Regions from separate parts of the Paenibacillus sp. Y660 genome, predicted to be linked through region 2. Evidence: riboswitches for the same ligand, from Rfam matches in the RefSeq annotation. Region 2 holds a riboswitch; each other region holds the start of a gene.
What was found. Region 2 has a riboswitch for cyclic di-AMP ahead of AC2TDN_RS15630 (NAD-binding protein). Riboswitches for the same ligand answer to the same signal wherever they lie in the genome.
Positions count from the first base shown of each region.

Region 1 (7,814 bases), on a different contig from region 2:
TCAATATTGGTACGGCATGGTCGCCTCCAATGAATTCGAGGAAGCTTGGCTGGACGAGGGATTCACGTCCTACGCCGAGGACAAGGTCATGGAGACCGCGTATGGAATGGAAGCGAATCTGCCTATGGAAGCCAGCTACATGACCAATCCTGCGCCGCTCAAGCAGCCATCCTGGGCATACGGCAGCCACACGCAATACGCCGAGAACGTATACATGCGAGCGAAGCTCGTGCTCGTTGGCATTGAGAATCAAGTTGGCTCCAGAACGATGCAAAAGATTTTACGGACCTATTTCCAAAAATATAAGTTTAAGCATCCTTCCACTGCCGACTTCCAGCGTGTCGTAGAGACGGTGACGAAGGCGAGATGGCATGATTATTTCAGCCAATATGTGTACGACGACCAAATGGCCGATTTCTCGGTCGAATCGATCCGCGTTCGCCCGGTTGCGCAAGATGGCGCCAATATGTACGAGTCAGTCGTGCTCGTCAAGAAGAACGGCGGCAGCAACGGCGAGATCAAGGTCGTTTTGCAGTTCACCGACGGCAATAAATTAACGAAGCTATGGAATGCCGAAGAATCTCACGTTCAATATACGCAGCTGCATTCCGCGCCGCTCAAATGGGCAATGATCGATCCGGGTCACAGCAACGTACTCGACAATAAGCTTATCAACAACTATATGCAGGCCGAGCTGCCGGAGGATAAGCGCACGAGGTGGAGCATTGGCGCAGTCAAGCTGCTCGAAGGGCTGCTCGGGTCGCTGAGCTGGTAAGTAATTGCGTTCAAGGAGCGATAAACGATGAAGATACATGTGAAGCAAGGCTGGCAACTCGCGGTTAAACATTTTTATCTTGTTATTTTATTATTTTTGTATCAGCTGCTATGGGGGTTTTTCCTCTATCGCTTCATTGATTCGGTCGTCTCGCCGCTGCTGCGGCGGTATCCGAGCTCCTATCCGTCCGACACCGCTGCCCAGCTCTTCTTGACCGAAGCCCAGTTCCAGCTGTTCAAGACCGATTTGATCACTCCGTATGTGTGGACCCTCGGCAGCCTCATGGTTATTAGAATGCTGCTAACGCCCTTGTTTAACGCCGGTCTGTTCTACTCGCTGAATCAAACGAGATTAGTCGGAGGAACCCGCTTCCTTGAGGGCATTCGCAAAAACTGGAAGCCTGTTGTGCTTCTGTACTGGATGGAAAGCGTCTTATCGCTGGCTCCCGCTTGGTGGCTGCTCCCGCGCGGCTTCGATGCGCTTCTGGAGAGCGGCTCCATTCCAGAGCTGCTGGGAGCGGTGCTGCCTGGGGCCGGCCTGTGGCTGCTGTGGGGTACGGTGCTGCATCTGCTGTTTCTAGCTATGCAATTCGGCGCCACATCGGGCGAAGGCGTATTCCGTTCCTTATGGAAGGCTCTTCGAAACTTTATCTCCTTCGCAGCCATTTCACTCATCATGTGGGGGATCGGAGCAGCTGCCGGGCTCGTTGTCACCAGCTTATCGATGCTCTGGGCCGGCTTGTTCGCGCTCATCCTTCATCAAGGCTATTACCTCGTAAAAACAGTAGTGAAGGTATGGACCATAGCCGCGCAGTACGATTGTCTACAGACGAAACAATCCTAACCTGAAGAAGCCTTCGGCTCCACAAATTATTGTGGATACGAGGCTTTTTTTATTTTCAAAATAGACCGCAACTAAATCATGCAATTTCTGTATATATAGATGAAAGTAAATGAACAATGGAGGATACACATAAATGATGCGCAAAAAACTGATTTTATTATCCATGGTTTTGCTCTTATCGGGCGGTTCATTGGTTGCAGCAGACAAAATGTTACAAAAAGTAACGCTGCTTTTTAATAATAAGCAATCCATTGAAGATGGTTTATTAGTTGATGATAAGGTTTATATCAATATTCGTTCCTTAAGCGATTCCCTGCAGGCTTTTACGCAGTGGAAGGGGAGCGATAAGAAGCTTGTCATTCAGAAGCCCAATGTTCATATGTTTCTGATGAATGAGAAGCGGACGATGTTTGGGCAAGTTGATAAAGGTACGGTTCAGAAGTTTTTGGTGCAGGCGCAAATCGATAATTTGAACGTTGCCATCTCTGAATTCAAGGTCACGATTGTCGATCCTAACGATAAAGAAACGACCATTGACGGCCGCAGCCAATCTGATGTTGATTTCAAGGAGTTTGTCGAAAAGGATACCTTCTGGTTCAGCTCCAAGCTTGTCTCCTATGAATTTAAGTTTTCAGGCAAATACAAGCTCCGGTTCTGGATGGAGCAAAAGAACGAAGGCCCGCAGCTCATCTCTGAAAAAATCATTACTGCGAAATAATAGCTTGTCTACATGTAGATGGAGTTGTCTTTCAAGATGATAGATCTTGAGGGACGGCTCCTTTTTCATGCCGCAAACTGAATTTTTTAACTCGTCATTCTTCGCATGAGAGTTTTTTAATCTTTCTCCGCAAAATGCTATCATACCGCCATTATCCGCATGATTGAATAGTCTTTAAGACAGGATGCCAAGGGGACAAATCGGTATATTTTACAACAGATCCACATAATTAATGAAATTGAGTCATTGCATTTAGTTAGAAAGAACTAGTGATGAGTGTTTATTTTACACAATAAACGGTTAAACGAAGCAAATAGTCAAAAGGTTACATGAGAATTATTAGAAATAGTCAGGAAAGGCAGGAGATCAATGAAAATAATCGAATAATTCTCAGGAGCAATAAAAAACTGCCTAATTTCCTATTTGGAAAACGGGGGAACCACTCTGGGTGAATTGATTCCGACGTTTGACGTTTGTCAGCGCCTGAGGAGTCATAGGGAGCCTTCAACCGAACCCCACAGCTAACCTCGTCGGCATTGGAAGGAGTTTCACAATTGAAAAAGGTTACCGCATTACTACTGGGTCTCGTTCTCGTACTCGCTTTCCAGGCTGGGAGCGCTTTCGCAGACTCAAAACTAAACGGCTTCATCAATGATCTTATCGGTTCACCGTACAAAAGCGGCGGAACGTCGTCGAAAGGCTTTGATTGCTCCGGATTTACGAGCTATGTGTTCGAAAAAATGGGCATCGAGCTTCCACGCACATCCGGCTCGCAAGCAAAATCAGGCGATAAGGTTGCTAAAGAGGACCTTATTCCGGGAGACCTTGTTTTCTTCGACACAGTTGGCGGAAACAACAGCACGGTATCCCACGTAGGCATTTACATAGGAGATGGCAAGTTTACACATTCCTCTTCTAGCAGAGGCGTTGTGACAGACAAACTTAACTCCTCCTATTATGAAAATCGTTTTATAACTGCTCGTCGTGTTATGGATGCAGATTCTTTCCAAGCATACGCCGACGGACAATAGAGTAACCTATTCCCTCTCTGTATGAGAGTTGCACGGGTAGACTCACTCAGCAAAGCCGCAGTTGTTTGTCCTCAAGCGACAAATGACATGCGGCTTTGCTGTTATTGCGCCGCTAAGGGGAAGGAGCAGTCTCAATGTATTTGTTTATTCATCGCAAGGATTTGCGTACCGAAGATTTGCGCGCATTCGATTATTTGAGAAATAAGGATTCGCAGGGCATTCATTTGCTAATCATAGATCCTGTCCTCACGGACGGAGGCAGATTAAACAGTCACAGCGGCCGTAATTTTATGGCGCAAGCCGCCTCCCTGCTGCACAGCTATTCCAAGGCGGGGAAAGAGCTGCATGTCCTGCATGGCGATCCCGCTTCGATTACCGAAGCGCTCTTAGAGGCGCATCCGATAGATGAGGTTATCGCCCATGCCGACTACACGCCTTACTCCCGCCGGCGCGACGAGCGGCTTCAGCTAACCGTCCGAGCCATGAATCGCCGCTGGATATCGATTGCTGATGCGCCGCTGGCCGATTTGGAAGCTTTCCCTGCGTATGCTCGGCGATCCGAGCCTTACAAGGTGTTTACGCCTTTCTACCGCATGTGGAGCAGCTATATGCAAGAGTACTACAGCAAGGCGGGCGAGACGACGATTCAGGATCTCGCGACCTTAAGCGAAATCAACACCAAGGTCGCTCTGCAATTCGCGCTGCCGGATGCCATTTCACACTCGCTTGGCGGCACGAGAGTAGAAGGCTCACAGAAATCGTCAGCTAAGCTGGATCGCTTTGCACGCGAGCGACTCGCCTCTTATGCGGATAGTCGGGACATCTACACGGAGGAGCATACTAGCGGGCTCGCTCGCTTCTTGAACACCGGCGCTATATCGGCGCGTCAGTCCTACGAGCTTACGCAGGGCTTGCCCGGTGCCGAAGCATGGATCCGTCAGCTGGCTTGGCGTGATTTCTACTTGTACCAGGCCATGTACCATGAAGATTTCTTCCGTTACGAGCAGCTGGCGAACTTGTCACCGCTCTCTGATGCTTATCTTGCGGCATGGTCTGCCGCTGCCACTGGCATTCCGATCATCGACGCGGCTATGACGCAGCTGAACCGCACGGGGGATCTTCCGAATCGGCTGCGAATGGTAACGGCCATGTTTCTAACGAAAAACCTGCTTTGTCCGTTTACGCTTGGGGAGCAGCATTTCCGCCTTCACTTAAGCGACTATGACAATGCGCTTAATCGCGGCGGCTGGCTGTGGTGCTCATCGCTAGGCTATGATGCAGCGCCTTACTTCCGCATCATGAATCCCGAGACGCAGTCGCGCACCCATGATCCTAGCGGCAGCTACATCCGGCGCTGGCTGCCCCATCTCGCACATCTCTCGGACAAAGAGATTCATAAGCCGCAAAGCGGCGCCATCGTGGATCTAAAAGCGTCGCGCGCGCGAGCCATCGAGGTGTACAAGACCATACTCAAATAGCTGGAGCTGCATCGTCCTTAGCGGACTATCGTTTTAGACAAGCATGCCTTATATTGAATTATTAATAAATAAACCTCCACCGCCGCTTTGAAACAGCGAATGTGGAGGTTTTTTCTTGAGCTATAACCCGCGCTGCGCCTCTCTTCTTCCCAGCACGAGCATAGCCGCCAGCAGAAGAAGCATCAGCACGACCAGCAAGCTAATATACCATAGCGTAGACTGTACGTTATACTGGTCCATAAACCAGCCGGTCACTCTTGGGAAAATAGCGCCGCCAAGGCCGCCGCATGCGACCAGCAAGCTTGTTGTCCGCTCGGTCATTCCCGGGATAAGCTCATTGGCATAAACAAGGGCGATGCCGAAGATGCCTGAGAAGAACAAGCCGCTTAGCGCGACCAATGCCAGCATCCAGCTGAGCTGCCCCATAATCGCCATAAAAACAAAGACGACCGAGGCGCCAGCCGTAGCGATGAGCAAATAACGCGAATACCCCATCCGATCAGCAAGCACGCCTGCAAATAGACGCCCAAGCACCATCGTCCCCCAGAACAGGCTGAGCGCGGCTGCCGCACTCGATTCCTCCACGCCTGAGCGGACGATAAGAATAGACGGCAAATAGTTGGAGAAGCTCATTTCCATGCCAACATAAATCATAAAAAATAACGCCGATAATAGCAGAAACGGCAACGCTTTGCGCGGATAACCAAAGAAGGCAGATGATTCCGAAGCAGAAGCGGCAACCGAATCGGCAGCTTTGTTCGCTTTGTCCTGCTCTGCCGCAGCTCTCGGAATATATCCCAGCTGCTCGTCCAGCTCCCCGAACGACATCGTCAGCCAGAGAACGAACGTAATGCCTGACATCGCAGCCAATATCGGGAAAGAAACCTGCCAGACGCTCTGTTGAATCAGATAAGCCGCTGCAATCGGGATCAATAATGCGCCTACGCCAAAAAAAGTTTCCAGCCTGCTCATGGCCGAGGCCTTTCCGTTCTTTGCCAGGTCGATAATCATCGCGCCGACGACTGCCTCCGTCATGCCGAAGCCAAATCCCGCAAGCGGTGCAATCGCGAGCATCCAGCCCCAAGGGAGCAATAGACTATAAGCTGCCTCGCTAAGCGTCAATATACCGATCGCGAGCAGCACAGCCCCCCTCTTCCCGATTCTTGTCGTTATGGACGGCGCAAGCAGCACACCCACCAGAAATCCAAGAAACTGGTTCATAATCCATTGCCCGCCGTCTTTATAGGTCAAGCCATAATGATCGATGAGCTGTTCCAAAATAGTCCCGCCCACGACATGGGCAACGCCAATGATCAAGTAAGACAAGCAGCCAAGCCAAAGTAACTTTTTCATGCTTACGGTTCTCCTTATATACGCACGTTCTCGCTGCGTCTATCTGCTATAATAAATTTGTTTCATTCATTCTTCACTTTAAACGAATGGATCGATCGGAGGCGACTGATGTGAAGAACAAACAAAGCTCCAACCATTATAAACGAGATCCGCTTGATATGACCATATGTCCGCTTGAAACGAGTCATGCCGAGGAAATATGCAGCTGGATTTATGAAGCGCCTTACGATATTTACAATTGGCCCGATTGGAAGCAAATGAAAAAGGACGGAATCGAATTTGGCGATCCCGTCCTTCGCGCAGCGCAATATGCTGCAGTTCTATGTGGTCAACAGAAGCTAATTGGTTTTGCGCAATTTTTCCCTTTAACGGGAGTAACCCGGCTTGGCCTTGGTCTGCGTCCCGACCTCTGCGGCCATGGACTCGGCCCCGCCTTCACAAGGCTCATTATTGCAGAAGCAAAGCGACGCGCTCCGCAAAATGAAATTGACCTAGAGGTGCTCACTTGGAACACGCGGGCAGCTCGTGCCTACGAACGCGCCGGCTTCCGCATTACGGACACTTATTCGCGCTCGACCCCCACTGGCTTTGCCGAATGCCATTGCATGGTTTACGAAGAGCTTTCCGGCCATTAGAGACGCTGGGCTTCCCGTTCCGTATCCTTTAAATCCATAAATAAAATAAGTCCGGGTGCAATAAGCACCGAAACGGTTCGAATCCAAGCGTGAGATTCCAGATCTGTATAGGCGCGAGACACGATAGCACGGCGGTTCTCGTTCAGCAGTACGAGGTTAGGCACAAAATATGGCCGCCAGCTCCAGTTCGCGCCGCGGTACTGCTCCTCGCGCAGCCAATCCTTGTCCGATACGCGATAATAATTGGAGGACAGCTGAATGCCGTCCTCATTGCACAAATATACTCTTATACAATGATCGTAAAGCTTGTGCAAGATAAGCTCAATCCACTCATCCTTCTGCTCCAGTACACTCGCCTTATTCACCAGCTCGACAAGCTGCTCCGCGAGTTGCTCGGATTTTCTTTGCCAATAGCGCTCAGCCCCTACGAAATGCAGCAGGCGCTGCTCAAGCTCCGACTCAATAATAGGCGCGAAGCAATCAGGCTCACGGAACTGCGGCTCTGCTCTTGCGAACATAAAGCCCTGCACATAACGGGCGCCGGCCTGAATCGAGCGGGCTAAATCCTCACGCGTCTCAACGCCTTCGACAAGCAGCGACGCTCCAATTTGCTCCGCTAGATCGGAGAAGGAGCGAAGCACGCCGAAATAACCGTCATGCGTCGCGCTCTTCTTGATCATATGAATATCAATTTTGAGCAAATTAGGCTGAATATGCGCAATGCGGTCCGTGCTGCTGAAGCCGCTTCCAACATCATCGATTGCAATTAAACAGCCTCGCGAGCGATAAATATCAACAACGGCGCGAAGTCCCTCCATTGAACCGTGAAAGCTCTCCTCGGTGATCTCAATCACAATTTGCTTCGGATCAATGCCGTACTTGTCAAGCAGCGACAACGTGTAGAGCTCGCCGTTCTCCTCATACCGATAAATCCAAGACGGCTTCAAATTAATGAACAGCATCGACTTCTCTTCCGTCATT
Region 1 covers NZ_JBXBBJ010000023.1:35,442-43,255, forward strand. The annotation lists gene AC2TDN_RS20885 (M1 family metallopeptidase) at 1-775, shown strand, start outside; gene AC2TDN_RS20890 (hypothetical protein) at 803-1,618, shown strand; gene AC2TDN_RS20895 (hypothetical protein) at 1,752-2,336, shown strand; cyclic di-AMP (ydaO/yuaA leader) riboswitch at 2,735-2,887, shown strand; gene AC2TDN_RS20900 (C40 family peptidase) at 2,891-3,367, shown strand; gene AC2TDN_RS20905 (FAD-binding domain-containing protein) at 3,502-4,845, shown strand; gene AC2TDN_RS20910 (MFS transporter) at 4,966-6,198, opposite strand; gene AC2TDN_RS20915 (GNAT family N-acetyltransferase) at 6,357-6,833, shown strand; gene AC2TDN_RS20920 (EAL domain-containing protein) at 6,830-7,814, opposite strand, start outside.
Region 1: another riboswitch for cyclic di-AMP. It lies ahead of AC2TDN_RS20900 (C40 family peptidase); the one in region 2 lies ahead of AC2TDN_RS15630 (NAD-binding protein).

Region 2 (7,814 bases):
AAGCATCTTCATTTTCACATCGTTTACGGTCAGTCGCTCAACAAGAGCTGAATGCTGCTTTCTTTAATTCGACACAACTATTTTGATGGATATACGCTCATTAATGGTACGCTAGAGTTATCTATTACTCGGGAGTGCACCTATCCGATATGGCTATCAGGAGTGGGGCATGAAGGTGCTGCACCGTTATCAAAGCATTGGCAAGCTGACGCTGCTGCCTCGTCGATTGGCAAAATTCCAGCGATGCTGCTGTTCACAATGATTGGCGATGCGCTAGTGACGGAATCTAAGAACCTATTCATTACGACGTTGGTATACGGAATGTTTATGATTGTGTCTCTTTATGCCTATCGACGCTGGAAGCTTAATTAAATAGAATCCAATAAGGCCTCTTCGCAAATGATGCGATCAGAGGTTTTTTTGTGCATTTATCTAGCAGAATGATGGGATAGAGCCTTGAAGGTTTGTTTAAAATGTTCTTTTTATGTTCGTAAATGTGTGATATTATAAAAACGAACAATAACAAACCATAAGCGCTGGCTTGCGATGCAAGCTTTGCGCTATAAAAACTTTTAGGAGGCTTTTATCCAATGGAAATACGCCATACTACTAATCCTACTGATGTGAAGCAATATGATACGGAACGTCTGCGCAGCGAGTTTTTGATCGAGAGCCTGTTCGAGAAGGATCAACTTAAAATGACCTATTCACATTATGACCGGATGATTGTAGGCGGAGCGCTGCCGGTGAACGAAGCGCTTGAGCTGGAGGATGCGGCAACGCTGAAAACCGAATATTTCTTGGAGCGCCGCGAGATCGGCTTCTTGAATATTGGCGGGCCGGCTTCGATATCCGTGGATGGAGAGGTATACGAGCTGAACAAGCTTGATGTGCTTTATGTAGGTAAAGGGAAACGCGAAGTGCTGCTCTCAAGCGTCGACAAAGCGAACCCTGCGAAGCTTTACTTCTGTTCCGCGCTTGCGCATGCAGAAATTGCGACCCGCAAGATGACGATGGAGGAAGCGAACCCGACTCATCTTGGCTCACAAGAGACTTCCAATGAACGTATTCTTTACAAGTACATTCATGCAGACGGCATTCAAAGCTGCCAGCTTATGCTTGGCGTAACCAGCCTCAAAACTGGAAGCGTCTGGAATACGATGCCTTCGCATGTTCATGACCGCCGCATGGAAGCCTACTTGTATTTTGATATGAATGCTGACGCTCGAGTATTCCATATGATGGGCGAGCCTTCGCAGACGAGACATCTTGTTGTAGCAAGCGAGCAAGCGATTATCTCGCCGCCTTGGTCGATCCACTCCGGCGTTGGCACAAGCAACTATACGTTCTGCTGGTCGATGGCGGGCGAGAACTATACATTTACAGACATGGACGCCGTACCTGCAAGCGAGCTAAAATAGAAACATTCGCTACAGGGGGTGCGCTATGCTGGCAGCTGAACGGCATCGTAAAATTATAGAAAAATTAGAGCAACTTGGCGCGGTTAAGGTTTCAGAGCTAAGCGAGCAGTTCGGCGTTACAGAAAAGACGGTTCGCGAGGACTTGGAGAAGCTGGAGGAGAAGGGGCTGCTCAAACGTACGCACGGCGGAGCAGTGCTGGAGCAGGAGGGCGAGGATAGCCTTTATCCTTTGCAGTTCCCGAACAGCAAACATCAACAGGAGAAGTCCGCTATAGCCGCGCTTGCGCTTTCCTGCATTGAGCCTAACGACATTATAGCGCTTGATGCGGGCAGCACGACGCTAGAGATGGCGAAGCGGCTTCCGAATATGCCTGTAACCGTGCTTACGAATGATCTGCTCATTATTCGCGAGCTAACGCTGAAGGATCAGGTAAGGCTCGTAGTTCCCGGCGGTTACCGTCACAATAATCTGCTCATTGGCGCGGAATCGCAGGAGTGGATCAAGCGGCTGAATGTCCATAAGCTGTTTCTATCCACCACGGGCATTCATTTGGAATACGGGCTTACGATCTTTACAGAGGAATTAGCGAAGCTGAAGAGGCTGTATTTGGAGAACGCCAAAACCGTCTATTGTCTGGCAGATCATAATAAGTTCGACAAAGGCGCGTTAATTACGTTTGCCGAATTAAGCGAAATTGATTTTATCATTACTGATGACGGGATTACGTCCGAAGTTGCGGCGAAATATGAGGCGCTTCACATACAAATGTTGAAGGCAGAGCTTCCAGAAAGCGGGAAGCGTACGAGAGGGAGGACATAACCGATGGGTTTGTTTGATTTAACGGGGAAAACAGCGGTCGTAACAGGCGCTGGCCGTGGACTTGGCGCAGCAATTGCGCTTGGACTAGCTGAAGCAGGCGCCGATGTGGCGCTTGTCACGAACAGCACGCCGGCTGTTAAAGCAGCGGACGCCGTGCGGGCGCTGGGGCGGAAAGCGATTACGATTCAAGCCGATATTTCAGATCGCAGCAAGCTTGCGGGCATTATCGAACGCACGGTTGATGAGCTGGGACGCATCGATATTTTGGTCAACAACGCTGGCATTATTCGCCGGACTCCTGCTGCTGAGCATAGCTATGAGGATTGGCAGGATGTGCTCGACGTGAACCTCAATTCTGTCTTTGTCCTTTCCCAGCTTGCGGGCAAGCATATGATCGAGCAGGGCTCCGGCAAAATCATTAATATTGCATCAATGCTCTCCTTTCAAGGAGGCATTAACGTTCCCGGCTATACATCCAGCAAGCATGCGGTTGCCGGTCTTACGAAAGCGCTGGCTAGCGAATGGGCTGGCAAAGGCCTGCAGGTTAATGCGATTGCTCCAGGGTATATGAGCACGGACAATACGGAAGCACTTCGCGAAGATCCTATTCGCAGCGCCCAAATTCTGCAACGGATACCAGCAGGACGGTGGGGAACGTCTGAGGATTTGATCGGGCCGGCGGTATTTTTGGCATCCGCAGCCTCTGATTATATGAATGGCCATATTCTTGCTGTAGATGGCGGTTGGTTAGTCAGATAGAGCGAGCAAAATCAATAGGACTTTCCCTACGCAGCGTAGACTGCGAGAGGGAAGGTCTTTTTATTTTGCTACTATTTAATCTATAAGCCTCATTAGTGATTTTTAAATTAGATACTAGAGAGATTATAATAATCAAAGCTGTTTAATTTAATTCGGAATGGAGGATGCATAATGGAACCTATAATAATAACGCCAAAGGTTGGAATAGGCCCATTTAAGCTGGGAATGAGTGAACGAGAAGTACAAGAAACTTTTAAGGATTACGCTAATTATCGCAGCTCAGATAATCCATATAACCCTAGCTATTTTGAACAGTTAATTACAAAGTTCGGGTATGATTCAGATAACAAAGTTAATTTTATTGAGATTGGCAATCGATATGATGTACCCGAAATTGTCTGTCTTTATAATGGGATTGATGTTTTTAGAACTAAGGCTGATGAGCTGGTAAAAGAAATAGATAAGGAAACCCAATATGTTAGAGATCATGATTCAGAAACAGGGTATTCTTATATCTTTAATGAGATTCAATTGTTGCTTTGGAGAGAACGTGTATTGACTGAAGAAATCTTAAAATCAGAGGAGTTTTTAACAGAGTGGAGCCCTGAGAATCAAGAGCTTGAAAAACGACACTTTTACTTTACTACAGTTGCTGTTACATCTCCTGACTATCTAACTCAACTTTCGGATCTTATAAATCGATTAAAAAATGAGTTCTCACAATCTGCCTTGTAGATCGGTCTTCTTGCTTGCACGTAAGAGGACAATCCATCCATCTTGTATTAAAATAGGAGTAAATTCGAAATGCTTGGAGAGGGTCGTCATGCGCTCTACGATTGCAATTGGCATTGCTGGCGGGTCTGGCAGCGGGAAAACCACATTGAGTAAATTTCTTGCCCACGGCCTTAGCCATTTTAAAGTAAAAGTCATACATATGGACAAGTATTATAAGAAGGAAAGGCCGATAACGGTTGCTTCATTTTCTGGCAAAGCTTATGAAGATTTTAACGATCCGGCTGCTGTTGATCTGGATTAGGTATTAGAGGATTTCAATGAATCTTTGTCCGATAAGGATGACGTAATCATTATTGAAGGTTTTTTGCTGTTCCATTTTTCGCAGCTAAGAGAATGTCTTGATTATAAAGTGTTTGTGGATTGCCAGTCCGATGAAAGGCTCGCAAGACGATTAGGGAAATTTTCGAATGAGCGTCACTCCATGGATGAAGCGATAAGCGAATATTTGGATTTGGTGAGACATACCCATGATCGGTATGTAGAGCCGACACGCTGGTACGCGGATTTAATCGTTAATGGTTCACTTGGATCGCAGAAGGGAAGTCAGATTCTGCTGGATTGGGTATTGCAGAAGTTGGAGGGATCCCGGATATAGAGCCTGAAAAATAAACAGTCCAGAACCTAGTGCTTGTTCTGGACTGTCTATTTTTGGTCATGAAATCAGTCAATCCAAAGAAACATAGGAGACAGAACGTTGACGCAAAACAGATTCTTCAAGATCGCTGTTGTACGGAGACGAATCGGCGGATTGTGCCAGGACATGATTGACTGCAGAGGCGAATAGGTCGAGAATACGTCCGTCCTCATCCGTTTTGTCGTATTGAAAATGGTGTAGAGGCGGAAGAGAGACGCTGCCGATAAAGCTTTGGAGCAGATCGCTCCATCGTTCCAAGTCAATCGAATCTTCGGTGTCGCTCGCAAACAGCTCGCTCCAGCCGAATCCTTGATCACTTGTTAAACGGAGACAAATGCGGTGGCCTGCAGAATCGACTGCGAGAGCAGGGATGACGAATAGCTCGATTCGTGTGACGGATAAAGAAGGGGTCTGTTCCGTGAAAAGGTGCAAATGATTTGCACAATTGGTCAACATGAAAAAATCTCTCCTTTGTTCGCTTACGAGGTTAGCTGTCGGATTCGGGCTAGAGAGAATGCCCTACCAGGGTTACAAATCCCTGGATTCACCCCTTGCAAAACGTTAGAAAACGTTAGCGTTGGTTCCCCCGCTTTTTCATTCGAAAAATTCAGCGTTAATAGTGTACTCTTCATTATAATCCCTAATTGCTTATCTGTAAATCTTTCGAATTAAAACAATGATATGTACGAGATTGCTTGTTTGAATAAAACAGTCTCATCCCATTCGGATTTACCGGTTGAACAAGATGAACGAGAATCCGTCAAGCTCAAGGCTGCGGCTGCAAATAAATAAAAAACTCGCACGTCCTTTATCATCGAAACAGGCTTGGATAGCACGGGAGTTCCCACAGCTGCTCTACTAGATTCACTGGAATTGTTTCATGAATGGCTTCTGATTGCGTGATCATTCGTAATCTCTCCTCCAGTTCGCTTTCGAGGTTAACTGCCATAATCAGGCATGCCGTCTATAGTAAACCCGAATGCGATCATTGTAAAACAGTTGTATTTCGGGATATGGCATCCTTTAGCCATTTTACAAGAAAAACTATCAATATCTTTATAAAAAAAGCATAATTCGCTGGATAACTCGTTTATTCTCTTCTATTCTCCTCTTTAGAAAAATCTGATTATTTCCGCTGAAAAGTGGCTTGTGGGTGCATATCATTATTTTCGAAAATAGGAGTAAAACGTAGAAATAGTGAGATATATCGAGATCGAATTCTATGTAAGCGCTGCGAAACGTTCTGGGGGTCTGAAATTAGCTAAATTCGCCAGCGGGCTCTCTTTACAGTGGCGATAGCGAGGAGTAAGATTCGATACAGGATTTACTAATAAGTTTCGATTTGCTGATCGCTGAGTTTCCGTGAATGCGGAAAACGGGGGAACCAATAAATGAGCTTTGCGCATGTTCGATGTGAGAGTCGAACGGCCGTAGAGCAGGGGTGAATCTTTGACTGGTGCCATGGATACTGGTCAAAGTAGGGCGACTCTCACCGCCCGAATCCGACAGCTAACCTCGTAAGCGTGGATTAGAGAGGAATGATGAAGCTTGTGATCGATTAATGTCGACCACAGAGTGTCATAAGCCTCTGTGGTTTTTTGCTGCCCAAAAACAGAGCAGCTGCTTGAAATGGTTTTAATTTGCTGAATCCTGCAGCAGCAGGAACGGGGGAACCAACGAAGAAAAGGCGTGTATGTACGCTCTTTGCTTCATGGGGTGAATCGCTTGGCAGCAGCCAGGCGTAGGGCAACTCTCAAGGCCCGAATCCGACAGCTAACCTCGTAAGTGTACTCGAGAGAGGCAACAGCCATCGCGCTTCCCGCGGCTTATTTTAGCTGCGGGCATAAGAAGCCGCGGGATTGGTTCCTCTTATCCCAAGGCTTCTTTTTGTTGCCTTTTTTACCAAATGGAGGATAAGCAAGTTGTTGGAAGAGCATATTATCGTAGCTGGATACAACGAATCCGGCAAATCATTTATTCGAACTTTAATGTTTCATCAAATGAAATTTATCGTCCTGACAAATAGCAAGCAGGAGGAGAAGCAGCTCCGCAAGCAAGGGATCATAGGCGTGCATTATATCAATACAAATGATCGCCAAAGCTGGCAGCCGCCGCATTATCCGATTCAAGATGTTTTCATATTCGAGAGCAGCTTTGCACTAAGCTGCCGCTTTGTCCATTGCTGCCGGACTTGGACGACCAAGCCGATCTACGTGATCACGCAGCAGTGGAATCCGCGGGCCGTTTACAAGGGGCTCGGTGCGGACCATATCGTATACTCGCAAACCGGTGAAGTCGGTTTTCTTTTAAGTCACAAATAATGCAGGAGGGAATTCAATATGCAGGATGTTTATATGATCATCGCTTTGCTGGCCTGCTTTGGTTTATTTTACGGATTTTTGACTTGGTGCGGCAGCGTAATCGACCAAACGGGAGGCGGAAGCGAATGATTATCGTGATGGTTATGGCTTTATTTGTTTTCGTTTATCTCATCTATGCCTTAATTCATCCGGAAAAGTTTTAATGGAGGAGGATCATCTACGATGGATATTTTTCAATTGCTGATCGTCATTGCGATTCTGTTATTGCTAGTTAAGCCATTAGGAACCTACGTCTATCACGTATTCTCGAATGAGCATAATCGCTTAGACAAGGTGTTCGGAGGCTCTGAGCGGCTTATCTATAAAATCATAGGTTTAAAGCGGCGAGAGGACATGAGCTGGAAAATGTACGCCCTTAGCTTTATCGCAACCAATATCATATTGGTAGCTTTCAGCTATTTGATTCTGCGTTTGCAAAACGCGCTTCCGTTTAATCCGAACGGGATGGGGAGCATGGAGCCGACGCTTACGTTTAATACGGTCATCAGCTTTATAACGAATACGAACCTGCAGCATTACAACGGGGAAAGCGCCTTATCCTATTTCTCGCAAATGGCGGTCATCATGATGATGTTTACGTCAGCGGCTACGGGCTTCTCGGTTGCGATCGCATTCGTCCGCGGCATTACGAGCCAAGGGCAAGCGATCGGCAACTTTTTCGAGGACTTTGTCAAAGCGCATACGCGAATTTTTCTTCCGGTTGCTTTTGTCATCACGCTTGTGCTCGTTGCCCTTCAAGTGCCGCAAACGCTTGATCCGACATTGACCGTCAAAACGCTAGAGGGCGCGATGCAGCAAATTGCGATTGGTCCTGTCGCTTCGCTGGAGTCGATTAAGCATTTGGGAACGAACGGCGGCGGATTTTTTGGCGCCAACTCGGCGCATCCCTTTGAGAATCCGAATCCGCTGACGAACGTCATCCAGATTTTATCGATGTGGGCGCTGCCCGCTGCACTGCCTTACACCTTCGGCCTATTCGCCAAAAACAAAAAGCAAGGCTGGGT
Region 2 covers NZ_JBXBBJ010000013.1:1,343-9,156, forward strand. The annotation lists gene AC2TDN_RS15585 (HIT domain-containing protein) at 1-51, shown strand, start outside; gene AC2TDN_RS15590 (hypothetical protein) at 52-372, shown strand; gene kduI (5-dehydro-4-deoxy-D-glucuronate isomerase) at 591-1,421, shown strand; gene AC2TDN_RS15600 (DeoR/GlpR family DNA-binding transcription regulator) at 1,447-2,241, shown strand; gene kduD (2-dehydro-3-deoxy-D-gluconate 5-dehydrogenase KduD) at 2,245-3,000, shown strand; gene AC2TDN_RS15610 (hypothetical protein) at 3,172-3,735, shown strand; gene AC2TDN_RS15615 (P-loop NTPase fold protein) at 3,710-4,036, shown strand; gene AC2TDN_RS15620 (uridine kinase family protein) at 4,061-4,390, shown strand; gene AC2TDN_RS15625 (hypothetical protein) at 4,460-4,885, opposite strand; cyclic di-AMP (ydaO/yuaA leader) riboswitch at 4,891-5,052, opposite strand; cyclic di-AMP (ydaO/yuaA leader) riboswitch at 5,770-5,968, shown strand; cyclic di-AMP (ydaO/yuaA leader) riboswitch at 6,061-6,232, shown strand; gene AC2TDN_RS15630 (NAD-binding protein) at 6,352-6,750, shown strand; gene kdpF (K(+)-transporting ATPase subunit F) at 6,894-6,953, shown strand; gene kdpA (potassium-transporting ATPase subunit KdpA) at 6,973-7,814, shown strand, end outside.

Region 3 (7,814 bases), on a different contig from region 2:
TTCATCAAAATAGGCGTAGTCACATAATACGGCAAATTGGCAACGACACTTACGCCCGTTACCCCTGCAAACTGCTCTTCGAACAGCTGCTTCAAATCAAGTTTGAGCACATCGCCATGTATGACCGTGATGTGCTGCTCTTCAGCCAATATGTCCTTTAAAATTGGAATAAGCCGATTATCGATCTCCACAGCCGTCACTTTGCCAGCAGCTTGTGCAAGCCGCTGCGTAAGCGCGCCAATCCCGGGACCAATCTCAAGCGCTCCCTTCGTCTCGTCCAGCTCGGCAGCAGCCACGATGTTGTTCAAAATATTTTGATCAATCAGAAAGTTCTGCCCGAGGCTTTTTTTGAAAGAGAAGCCGTATTTGGCAATAATCTCTTTGGTTCGCTTTGGCGTTGCCACCTCGAAGGGCACAGATTTCACCGATGCCTTGCTTTGCTCATTGTGTTCGTGATCGCTCATCTTCTATCCCTCCAGTTCCTTTTCCATTTGTCTGAACGCTTCTGCAAATTCCACCTTGGAAATACGGAAGCTTGTACAACGCTTATAGAACTGCTTGCCGTTCGCATATCCGATCCCGAGCAGCTTGCCCATAACAAGGCGCCGATTGGAAGCGTCAGGATGCACGATAAGCCCCGCTTCCATCAAATCCTCAAAGCTTATCTCACCCGATTCGAGAAGCGACTCTGTACGGAGCTCTGAGAGTGCCGTACGAATCGCATCCGGACTTGCGTTCTCGATGCCGATATCCCCTTTGTACAACGCCTGCTCCTGCGGCAAAAAAGCATGCTTGCACCCGGGAGCGTGCCTCGCAACGATTTTGCGAATGCGCTCTCCCGCATGGTCGGGATCTGTAAATATAATGACGCCGCGGCGCTCGTTCGCCAGCGCTATTCTTCTTAATACATCCTCACCGATAGCCGAACCATTCGTCTCTATAGTGTCCGCTTCAACCGCCCGTTTTATCGCTGCGGTATCATCTTTACCCTCAACGACAATGATCTCTTTGATCATCAAGACCATTCCCTTCAACATAAACTCTTATAAGCCCGCAAACATGCAAAAAGAAGAGGCAGTGCCTCTCCTTATGATGGCATATTTAATTGAATATTACGATAAGATGATGGTAATCCTGCAATTAGCTTGAAGAAGGTTTATTTGGCCCGAGCACGTAAACGGTAAAGCCTTTCTTCCTGCCAAACTTATTTGCCGTTTTGTTGCTATCGAAGTATACGTCGATTTTTTTGCCCTTCACCGCGCTGCCGGTATCCTCAGCCCGGCGGAAACCGATGCCTTCAATATAAACCCACCAGCCGATCGGAATAACCTTCGGATCAACCGCTATGGTCCGTCCTTCTTTTACACGGGAACCGGATGCCGTAATTCCGTAATCCGGATGATCCGAATCTTTACCTGTAGAAGCGACACCTGCTGAATAAGCAGTCAGCGTGACGTTCTTAAGTACGGTTTTGGCCTTAAATGTTACACCGCTCTTTGTCAGCATGGCAACACTCGGGCTTTTGTTTGAGAGCACAGTCACTTTAGGCTCAGCCTTCTTCGTTCCGATCGCGATAACATGGTCCACCGCAGCGGTCTCGACAACCTTGCTGACCATCTTCTTCGAAGTGAGAATTCCGTCCTCGTACTGCTTCTCGATATGTTCAACAATAAGGCCTTCCTTGCCGGTTTGCACGAGCTTTTCCTTACCCGCTTCCAGCGTAGGATCTTTCTTCTTTACGATAGAGTACGGCATGGCACGCTCGGATTCAGACACCTTCGTGTCAACCCGTACAACCGTTACCGTTAATTCCGAATCAACTACCGTATTAAGCGGAGGCATTACTTTATCATGATTACGAACTGGAATATTTAATTCCTCGATCGCTGCCTGCACTGTTCTCTCTGTCGTATATACAGTAGAGGTCTTGCCATCAGCTTTCACAATTACCGGAATCGCTTGAGTTACCTCAATTCGATCTCCGTCCTTTATTGCCGCATTAAGCGGTATGGACACCTCATCATGTGGTCCAATTGCGATAGCTTGTTCATCCAGTAGGCGTTGCAGGACCCATTGCTTCGTTTCCACAACGGTTTCTTGTCCATTCACTACTACGGAGACGCTTTTGACAGCCGTTCCGTACAACAACACCAAAAACATGAAAGTCATAGCGATTGAGATAGTAGCACTCAAAAGAATCAAACGCAAGTTTTCACGCTTCCATCGCAATGCGAAAGACATGCTGGATGATCGTTTCCCATGGGTGTCCTTAACCTGGAGTATTCCCACTTCATCGGTCCTCCTTCATAGCCCCGCCGCCAAGTGTTACGCATGATACAACTGACGCGACTATAGTATATTGGCGTGCAAGCACGCAATCCAGTACTGCTATCGATCCTCCCACCCCCATCTTTTATCCCTATGTCGACAAATTCCCGTTTATTCGAAAATAAAAAGAAGCCGTCGACAGAGGATCTGTTTCGTGGCTTCCCGGTAAATGACTACGCTGGGATACAGAAAAATGGATGCACGAGGTTGATCACTCTCTATGAACGCTTACGAGGTTAGCTGACGGATTCGGGCAAGAGAGACGCCCTATTCGAAAACGCAATGCTCATGGCAAAGGTTCCGAAATTCACCCCTTGAAGAATTCAAAACACGGTACATAAAACCCGTATTTGGTTCCCCCGCTCTCCAGATGGAGATTAAGCGCAAACTGGAAATCCAATACAAAATGTAATGCTCTGAGTTGAATCATAACCTCATACGAGGTGAATTGTAAAGATACGATAAAAGACGATTTAAGCTAAAATGGTGGATAAAGACGGAAAAATTAAGCGATAATCGCTATAAAAATTAGTTTTTACGCGATAAAGGTCTTAAATTCTCTCTGTTTCTCTCGTTTTTATACAATACCAAAACATTTTTTACCGTTTTCGGTCGTAATCGCACCTATTTCTTCTACCGATTTGCCTAATAATTCGGCTGCAGTCTGTGCGACTAGTGCCACATAAGAGGACTCATTTCGCTTCCCTCTGAAGGGGTGGGGAGCCAAATACGGAGCATCGGTTTCAATCAAAATTTTATCGAGCGGAACCTGCTTGAGCACCTCTTTGGGAACCCTTGCATTTTGGAAAGTGACCGGTCCCCCGAACGAAATATAGAAGTTCATATCGAGGCATTGCTTCGCGGTTTCGGGGCTGCCGGAGAAGCAGTGCATGACCCCGCCAACCTCGGCTGCATTTTCCTCCTGCAAAATTCGAATAACATCCTCGTGCGCGTCACGATTATGAATAACGATCGGTTTGCCTACTTTACGGGCAAGACGGATTTGCTCGCGAAATACGCGCTGCTGAACGTCTTTGGGCGAGGTATCCCAGTGATAATCAAGACCGATCTCACCGATGGCAACAACCTTCTCATGCGCGCATAAACGCTCTATCCACTCCAAATCCTCCAGAAGCATGTCAATGCTGTCAACCGGGTGCCAGCCGACAGCCGCATAAATAAATTCATACTGCTCAGCAAGCGCTATCGTCGTTGGAATGGTCTCGCGGTTAAAGCCGATATTAAGGAGCATGTGCACGCCTGCATCCTTTGCGCGCTGAATAACTTCGTGGCGATCCTCATCGAACTTATATGAGTCTAAGTGGGTGTGGGTATCAAATAGCAATGTCATGTTAGTGTCAGGCTCCTTCAGTCGAGTTTAAATAATTTTTTTAATGAATCAGGTATTTGTGAAATATTTTTTTTGAGTGGCTCTTCCGGATAATACAGATGATATTGCCCCTGATGCAATCCGGTTATTGAACGAACGATGTCGGATTTGGCAGATATTTCACTTATTTCATCCTGACCGTCCAACAACAAAATCGGCGCTTTTTCTTTCTTTTCTCCTTCTTTTTTATCCGGTCGATATACGTCGTATGGCAGGTCAAACGGGAAGTCAATTTCCATATGATAATCGGGATTCATTCCTATAGAAGAGAAGCAATCGCTAATCTCATTTAAAAGCTGATCATCAGGGTTATCAATCGTTATGTACTTATATAAATGACGGTTCATAAATCGATCGCAAAGATCGCTTAACAGCGAATCCTGCTCCTCTGCCCATTGCGTGAAAGCCGTTTGAACTAGCGCCTCATCCAGTTTCAAATAATCATTCACCGTCATGTTGTTATGAAGCAGACATTTAAGAGGGTTCGGCAACCATTCAAATGTATAGCCACCCACATAAAGCTCCTGTGCTCTACGAAATATTTGACGTAAAATAATCTCAGAGCTTCTTGTTACTGGATGGAAGTAAATCTGCCAATACATTTGATAGCGAGACATCAAATAATGCTCTACGGCATGCATCCCGCTCTCTTTCACTACAATTTTCCCTTTATAAGGTCGCAATACGCGTAATATGCGCTCTAAATCGAAGGTTCCATAGTTTACGCCAGTATAATAAGCATCTCTAAGCAAATAATCCATGCGATCAGCATCCATTTGGCTAGATATGAGGCTTACAACGATTGGCTTTGGATATGTTTTCTGGATAACTGCAGCAACCTGTGAAGGGAAATCTTCCGATACAGCTCGCAGCACATGATTGATTTCCGAATGCTCAAGAATAATTTTGCAGGTCCACTCTTCGTGTTCCGTGTCGAATACTTCTTCTAAGGAGTGGGAGAACGGGCCGTGACCGACATCATGCAGCAAAGCCGCACAAAGCGAGACCAGCCGCTCCTCGGCAGGCCAATCAGGATAGCCGTTGCGCTCGAATTGAGAAATAATTTTACGCGTTATTTCATAGACTCCCAGCGAATGCGAGAATCGGCTGTGTTCCGCGCCATGAAAGGTCAAATACGAGGTTCCTAATTGGCGTATTCTTCTCAAACGCTGGAACTCCTTCGTATTAATCAAGTCCCAAATGGTCTGGTCCTGCACATAAATATAATGATGGACAGGGTCTTTAAAAACCTTCTCTTCGGTCAACTGCTGCTTCATCGTCTCTCATCTCCTTTGTTCATATTTTCGACACAAAATGTTAAACTATTGTCGAATTGTGTCGTAAATCAGTTTCCAAAATGTCGAAGCTGTTGTATTCTATTACAGAGTAATATGACCCTTGTGTATAGTCAAATACTTAACCCATCGAAGTATAAAAGTCAATTTTATTGGTTGACTATTATGGTAATCGTTGGTATTATAGTAATCATAAAAAGCAAAATTTATGTCGAACGATGACGAATCGTATTTTGAGAGGGGCAATGATATATTATGATGAAATCTACTGGTATTGTTCGTAAGGTTGATGAGCTAGGTCGTGTTGTTATTCCAATCGAGTTACGCCGTACGCTAGGGATCGGCGAGAAGGATGCACTTGAGATTTACGTTGATGGCGAGCGCATCATGCTTAAGAAATACGAGCCTGCATGTATCTTCTGTGGCAATGCAGAAAACGTATCTTACTTCAAAGGAAAAATTGTTTGTCATATTTGTTTGTCTGAAATGCCAACACCTGTGACAAAATAAAAAAAATCGGTTATACTGGACTTATCAACTTGTTAATTCTAACCTTTTTTATACTCCTTGATGCCTTCCTGCGCTTGAACCCGGCCAGGAAGGTCTTTTTTTTATCTAGTTAATTTTATCTATACATCTTTATCTATTAACCTCATTATATACATCTCGTTTTGGCAATCCTCGATCTACGGCAACCATCTTTATCGCTTCCTTTCGATCGTATTGCTCCTCGTAATGAGCAACATGAGCAGCAAGGTCAAGCTCAGACCACCAAATTTCAGCAATTGGTTGCTCGATAGCGCCAGAGCCTTCTGATCCTTCCACGACGATACAAAACTCACCCAGCGGCGGATGCTCCGAAAACCATTCGATACATTCCGATACCCGGCCGCGCACAGCCTCTTCATGCCGCTTCGTTAGCTCTCTAATGCATGCAATATGACGATCACCCAAACATTCCAAAACAGCTTCCAATGTCTTAACAATACGGTGTGGGGACTCGTAAAAAAGAAGGGTTCCTTTCTGAGCCAGCATATCCTTCAGCCATTTCATTAACGATTTTCGTTCACGCGGCGGAAACCCGGCAAATAAAAATCGTTCTGTCGGCAAGCCTGATATAATCAGCGCAGATAATGCGGCATTTGCACCAGGAATAGGAATTACAGGAATATTATGTTCAACAGCTTCTTTTACGAGATCGGCGCCAGGATCGGAAATCGCCGGCAACCCCGCATCGCTAACGAGTGCAATCGATTGTCCCTCCAGCAGCAATCGGATAAGCTCAGGTCCGCTTGCTCGCTTATTATGTTCATGATAGCTAACGATACGCGTACCGATTTCAAAATGTGTAAGCAGCTTGCGCGTTTGCCTTGTATCCTCAGCGGCAATAAGCTGCACTTCCTTCAGCGTGCGAATCGCCCGGAAGGTCATATCCTCTAAATTACCGATTGGCGTCGCTACTAAATATAGGCTGCCTGTGTTTTCTTTTGCAGCATCTGAGAAGCTTTTCTGTATGTTCAAACAATCTGCACCCCGTTCTCATAAACCATAATAGGCGGAAGAAGCTTAATATCAGGCTTTCCATCCCGCATCGCTTCTATTAATACCATATTGGCTTCCGCATTCGCATGAGGATGAACAAATTGTATCCGCTTAGGCTCTAGCCGCCATTTGCGCATCGTTTCTACGATATCCAGCAAGCGTGATGGCCGATGAACCATGGACACCTTCCCGCCTGGACGTACAAGCCTTGAGCATGCTTCTGCTACATCATCAAGCGTACAGTGTATTTCATGCCTCGCGATCGCATAATGTTCATTTTCATTTTGTTCGCCTGCTGTCATCGGCATATAGGGCGGATTGACCGTTACCGCGTCATAAACGCCATTACCAGCAAGCTTCGGATATAATTTCAAATCCTGCTCAATAACTGTAATTTGCTCTGTGAGCTGATTGAGCACTACGCTTCTTCTCGCCATATCCGCAAGTCTCGGTTGAATTTCAACCGCATCAATCCGTGCATTTGTTCGAGTTGTGAGAAGCATGGGAATAACGCCGTTTCCTGTACATAAATCGACGATTCGCCCATGCTTCGGTATGCTTGCGAACCGGGAGAGCAGCACGGCATCAAGCGAGAAGCTGAATACTTCTCTGCTCTGTATAATTTTTAATCCCGATTCCGTCATTAAATCATCAAGCCGTTCGTTAGCTGCTAAAGTTATTTGTTCCGACACGTTTTAAGCCGCTCCTCTTCATTAATCGGTAATGACTGCAATCTTTTTTTGACAAGACCCTAGTTAATAAAAATACCGCCCTTTGCGGCAAGGACGGCATGTCGATACGGATTCCATTATTTATTTAGAAAGGATAGACAGAATAAACAGTCGCCCTCCGTCCGCAAATGCCCGTAATATACGTTGCATATGTGGAATCCTTCGTGATACAGCCGGGTCAAATTATCATGGCCTTCTCCGATTGCTACATTCTCTTCCGTGAATGCAAGATCGGGCAGCACCTGTACCTCTTGAGTCGCACCCGGTTTTTTGTCTTTGGCTGGAGCTTTAATTGGTTCGCGCTCTAGCTCCGCTTCTCTCTTGAACAGTTGACGCAGCTGGTTATTCTCTTCACTTAGTCGCTTATTGTCTTCTAACAGTTCTTTTACCTTCTGCTTCAAAGCCGTCAGCTCCTTATGGAACGTACCTACTTGGTTATCCAGCTCGTCCATTTTTACAAAAATATCGTTCTTCTCCAAGTTCCCACCCCAGAGCTTCAAGCGTGAGTGTAACCTCACCCGTGAGAAT
Region 3 covers NZ_JBXBBJ010000022.1:60,433-68,246, forward strand. The annotation lists gene rsmA (16S rRNA (adenine(1518)-N(6)/adenine(1519)-N(6))-dimethyltransferase RsmA) at 1-464, opposite strand, end outside; gene rnmV (ribonuclease M5) at 468-1,016, opposite strand; gene AC2TDN_RS20640 (resuscitation-promoting factor) at 1,141-2,289, opposite strand; cyclic di-AMP (ydaO/yuaA leader) riboswitch at 2,538-2,722, opposite strand; gene AC2TDN_RS20645 (TatD family hydrolase) at 2,906-3,673, opposite strand; gene AC2TDN_RS20650 (HD domain-containing protein) at 3,697-4,995, opposite strand; gene AC2TDN_RS20655 (AbrB/MazE/SpoVT family DNA-binding domain-containing protein) at 5,269-5,523, shown strand; gene rsmI (16S rRNA (cytidine(1402)-2'-O)-methyltransferase) at 5,653-6,534, opposite strand; gene AC2TDN_RS20665 (tRNA1(Val) (adenine(37)-N6)-methyltransferase) at 6,531-7,199, opposite strand; gene AC2TDN_RS20670 (initiation-control protein YabA) at 7,364-7,765, opposite strand.
Region 3: another riboswitch for cyclic di-AMP. It lies ahead of AC2TDN_RS20640 (resuscitation-promoting factor); the one in region 2 lies ahead of AC2TDN_RS15630 (NAD-binding protein).